Regions from separate parts of the Pantoea trifolii genome, predicted to be linked through region 1. Evidence: predicted binding sites of a transcription regulator. Region 1 holds the regulator's gene; the other holds the start of a gene.
What was found. The regulator Fur, encoded in region 1, represses iron uptake genes when iron is present. The targets are predictions, from matches to a motif close to ATAATAATGAGAACNACTATCAA.
Positions count from the first base shown of each region.

Region 2: the regulator Fur is predicted to act here: its motif matches at 1,011-1,033, upstream of fes (enterochelin esterase).

Region 1 is NZ_JANIET010000001.1:1,251,429-1,253,837, forward strand. It holds gene glnS (glutamine--tRNA ligase) at 1-413, shown strand, start outside; gene NQH49_RS05745 (hypothetical protein) at 648-1,043, shown strand; gene fur (ferric iron uptake transcriptional regulator) at 1,102-1,551, opposite strand; gene fldA (flavodoxin FldA) at 1,906-2,409, opposite strand, start outside.
Region 2 is NZ_JANIET010000001.1:574,545-576,953, forward strand. It holds gene fes (enterochelin esterase) at 1-960, opposite strand, end outside; gene NQH49_RS02545 (TonB-dependent siderophore receptor) at 1,220-2,409, shown strand, end outside.

The sequences.
Region 1 (2,409 bases):
TCCGTGCCGAGCGAGTAGCGAAGGATGATGAGGGCAATATCACTTGCATCTATTGTACCTGCGACGTTGATACGCTGAGCAAAGATCCGGCCGATGGCCGCAAAGTGAAAGGCGTTATCCATTGGGTTTCTGCGATTCACGCGCTGCCAGCGGAATTCCGCCTGTACGATCGTCTTTTCAGTGTGCCAAATCCGGGCGCGGCGGAGGATTTCCTCACCACCATCAACCCGAACTCACTGGAAATCAAACAGGGCTTCGTGGAGCCAGGTTTGCGTGCAGCCGATCCAATGGCGCCGTACCAGTTTGAACGTGAAGGCTATTTCTGTGCGGATAGCGTCTATTCACAGCCATCCAAACTGGTGTTTAACCGCACCGTTGGTTTACGTGATACCTGGGCAAAAATCGGCGATTAATATTTTTGTCGCAAGCACGATATGATCATGAAAGGGCGAGCAATCGCCCTTTTTTATTGTCTCGATTTAACCAGATACGACCTTTTATGCTGCTCCCTGCAATTAGCCATTAATTCCTTATTTGCGACTATTCTGACTTTAGCAAAATTAAACCATTTGCCAGTGTGAAAAACTTTTTTTCAGGTAGGCTATGCGCTCTCAGCCGTTGCTCTGCGGGTAATCAAAGGATAAAAAATGACAAGTCTCGCCCTGGAAGCCAAACATAGCGTGGTGGTTTTACATCAGCTTATCGAACGTATTTTTAATCAGGCAGAAGGCAGTGATGACAGCATTGATCTGTTCTTGTCGTACTTTCATCCCGACTTCAAAATGGTCACGCCACAGGGTAAACAGCTTGATCTTAATGAGATGGAAACACTGTTTCGCCAGTTGCAGGGACAGCGTGAAGGGATGCGAATTGCCACCAGTGAGCACGCCATCATTTCGCAGCAAAGTGAGGAAGTCACGATTCAGTATCGTGAATTGCAGATGATGAATGGCACCAATCAGAGCCGCATTTCTCTGGCGGTGCTGGATTGCAGCACCGCCATTCCGCGCTGGCGCTACTTGCAGGAAACGCTCGTTGCCTGATTTCAGATATAAAAAAACCGGCTTAAGCCGGTTTTTTTATACTGCATAGCACACTCAATTACTTATCGTGGAGCGTATCGTCTTCGCGGCAGTCTCCCAGAGCACAGTGACCATACAGGTACAGGCTGTGGTTGCTAAGCTTGATGCCGTGGCGAGTAGCAATTTCACGCTGACGCGTTTCGATTGATTCATCGCTGAATTCGATAACTTTGCCACAATCCAGGCAGATCAAATGATCGTGATGATGTTGCTGAGTCAGTTCGAAGACAGACTTACCGCCTTCAAAGTTATGACGGGTTACGATGCCCGCGTCGTCAAACTGGTTAAGAACGCGATAAACCGTTGCCAGACCAATCTCTTCGCCCATATCGATCAGGCGCTTATACAAATCTTCCGCACTGACGTGATGGGACTCGGGGCCGGGTCCCTGAAGCACTTCCAGAATTTTCAGTCTGGGTAGCGTGACTTTCAGGCCAGCCTTCTTCAATGCGGAGTTGTTGTCAGTCATGCGGATATTGTCCTGTTACTTTGCTAGTCACTTGCGGCGCAGGGGCCTTGAATGTTTAGGTCAACGCGCATTCTCATTTGCGTCTCATTATAGAACTCAAGCAGTGAAATGAAAACCAAGGCAACGTCCTTAATCACCAAAGGTTGTAAGGATAACGTCACTAATGTCTTCAGGACGCTTGGGTTTTGGATTCCATTTCACTCAGCCTCATTCTACTGCCAGAGGAATAAGCGGATGACCATTGCGGGTATTCTACAGATTTGCGGGGAAAAGTTAAAAAACCGTAGCTATTATTTTTATAGGAAATTCCGTTGCCCGATGTGAGGCAGCGCGCACATCGGGCAGAGCAGGGAATTAAGCTTCAATAATCTCTTTCAGCTGCAACTCGTCGAAGATCTGCTTCACCCATTTCTCAACACGTTCGTTGGTCAATTCTGGTTGACGATCTTCATCAATTGCCAGACCGAGGAAGTTTTTGTCATCGGCGAGGCCTTTAGAGGCTTCGAAGTGATAGCCTTCGGTTGGCCAGTGACCCACAATCACCGCACCGTTAGGCTCGATGATGTCACGGATGGTGCCCATCGCGTCACAGAAGTATTCGGCGTAATCCTCCTGATCGCCACAACCAAACAGCGCTACCAGCTTGCCATTGAAATCAATCTCTTCCAGCGTCGGGAAGAAATCATCCCAGTCGCACTGCGCTTCGCCGTAATACCAGGTTGGAATGCCCAGCAGCAGGATGTCGAACGCATCGAGATCTTCTTTGGTGCTCTTAGCAATGTCATGCACTTCGGCGACATCTTTACCCAGTTGTTTCTGGATCATCTTTGCAATGTTTTCAGTGTTGCCGGTATCGCT
Region 2 (2,409 bases), 680 kb from region 1:
TTCCGGCCACCAGAAGGATCCGGACAAGCTGAGCGCGTTGCCGAAAGTTTCTGGCCAGTGCAGCGCGGCAAACACCGACGCCAGGCCGCCAAAGCTTTGTCCGGCGACGATGGTGCTGTCCGCCTGCTGGCGATAAGGCGTTGATTGTGCGATTTGCGGTAACAGTTCTTGCTGAATGGCTTGCCAAAACTGCGCGTTGCACGGCAGCTCGCGGCTGCGGTGTTCGCTGTCGATGATGTCGATAAACAGATATACCGCTGGCGGCAAAGAACCGGCATCGGTGAGCTGCTGCAGCGGTCCGGCAATCGGCATGCTGTGCGCCCAAAATTGCCCGTCGAGCATGATGGCCAGCGGACGCTGCGCGGGGTTGGCCTCGCCGGTGGTGTGAATCCACACCTTGCGGCTGTTGCCCAAGAGCGCGCTATCCCATTGCTGTTGTTGCAGTTCAATGGCTGGCGCTGTGCCGTGATCCACCGCTTGCCACAGCTGTTGATTGGGCGCGTGCGGCAGATGCAGCGGCGATACGCCCATACCGCGACCACCGGACCAGCCACGTAAGTGATTCAAAGGATCGGCCTGCGCCGTCGGGAATTTATTGCGCCACCAGTTGCGCAGCGTGGACATCTCGGCAACGCCGGTGAAGTCGGTGGCCTGATCATCGGGCATCAAACAGTAACTGCCGCGCCAGTTGGCGGGCAACGAAGTCTGCCAATACCAAACATTGGTGCCCGCCACGCGCATTAACGACTGCGGCGGGCGGCGCTGGTGGTGATCGGTCACGCCGGTGATGTTGATCCACACGCGCTGGGTCGACGATTGCGTTTCATCGCCTTGTGGGTCACGCCAGAAGAAGGTGACCTGACATTGGCCATCGTCTGCTAACGCAATGCGGGGAATGCCTTGGGATTGTTGCGCCTGCCACCAGGCTTCACTGCCGGTTACATCATTTCGCCAGGTCATAGGGCTGCCAGTCGGTGTTTACGCGGAGATTTACATAAGCTTGATGAATAATACTATTGATAATAATTTGCATTTGCAATAGGGTGACTGCGCTCAAAAATGAGCACGCCTGTTCCGCCTGATGCTTACCGTTCGGTAAGGTTGCGCTACGGATGGTTTGAAGGGTCTGGAACTGGGCGCGATATGGACAGGGATTTTCTCACCGGCTCGCCAGTTAAGCATCCAACGGCTTTTCGCTGGCCATCCAGGAACGTATAAAATGAAAAATTACTCACGCTTATCATTAGCCATTCTGATTGAACTGGGGCTCAGCGCCGCACTGCTCTCCAGCAGCGCCTGGGCAGCAGAGACTTCTTCCAGCAAAACCTCAGCCAGCACCACTGACGCACCATCAATGGACGGCGGCATCTTGATGGTCACCGCGCAGCAGCAGAACCTGCAAGCGCCGGGCGTCTCAACCATTACCGCCGACGAAATCAAAAAGCATCCGCCAGCACGCGATGTATCTGAAATTATCCGTACCATGCCTGGCGTTAACCTGACCGGCAACTCCACCAGCGGCCAGCGCGGTAACAATCGCCAGATCGATATTCGTGGCATGGGCCCGGAAAACACCCTGATCATGGTAGACGGCATGCCGATCACCAGCCGCAATTCGGTGCGCCTCGGCTGGCGTGGTGAACGTGATACGCGTGGCGATACCAACTGGGTGCCGCCGGAGATGATCGATCACATCGACGTGATTCGCGGACCGGCAGCGGTGCGTTACGGCAACGGTGCAGCGGGCGGCGTGGTGAATATCATCACTAAGAAACAGACCGATCAGCAGTGGCACGGTTCCTGGAACACCTATTTCAACGTGCCGGAACATAAAGCGGAAGGCGCGACCAAGCGCACCAACTTCAGCCTCGAAGGGCCGCTGGGCGATGATTTCAACTTCCGTTTGTACGGCGGTTTAGCCAAAACCCAGGCCGATGCCTATGACATCAACGAAGGTCATGCGGCGGCGCGCACCGGCACCTATGCCGACAGCTATCCGGCGGGTCGTGAAGGCTCGGTTAATAAAGATATCAATGCCTTGCTGAGCTGGGCCTTTGCGCCGATGCAGACGCTGGAGCTGCAGGGCGGTTTCAGCCGTCAGGGCAATCTGTATGCGGGTGACACGCAGAACACCAACACCAGCGCGCTGGTGAAAAGCCTGTACGGTGACGAAACTAACCGTCTGTATCGGCAGAACATGTCATTGAAATGGACCGGCGCATGGGATAACGGCGTCAGCACCAACACCTACGCGCGCTACGAGAAAACCCGCAACTCGCGCATTAACGAAGGTTTGGCGGGCGGCACCGAAGGCATCTTCTCCAACAGTGATTTCAACACCATCCAACTGGATGATGTGCTGCTGCATAGCGAAGTCAGCATTCCGTTTGAACTGCTGTTTAACCAAAC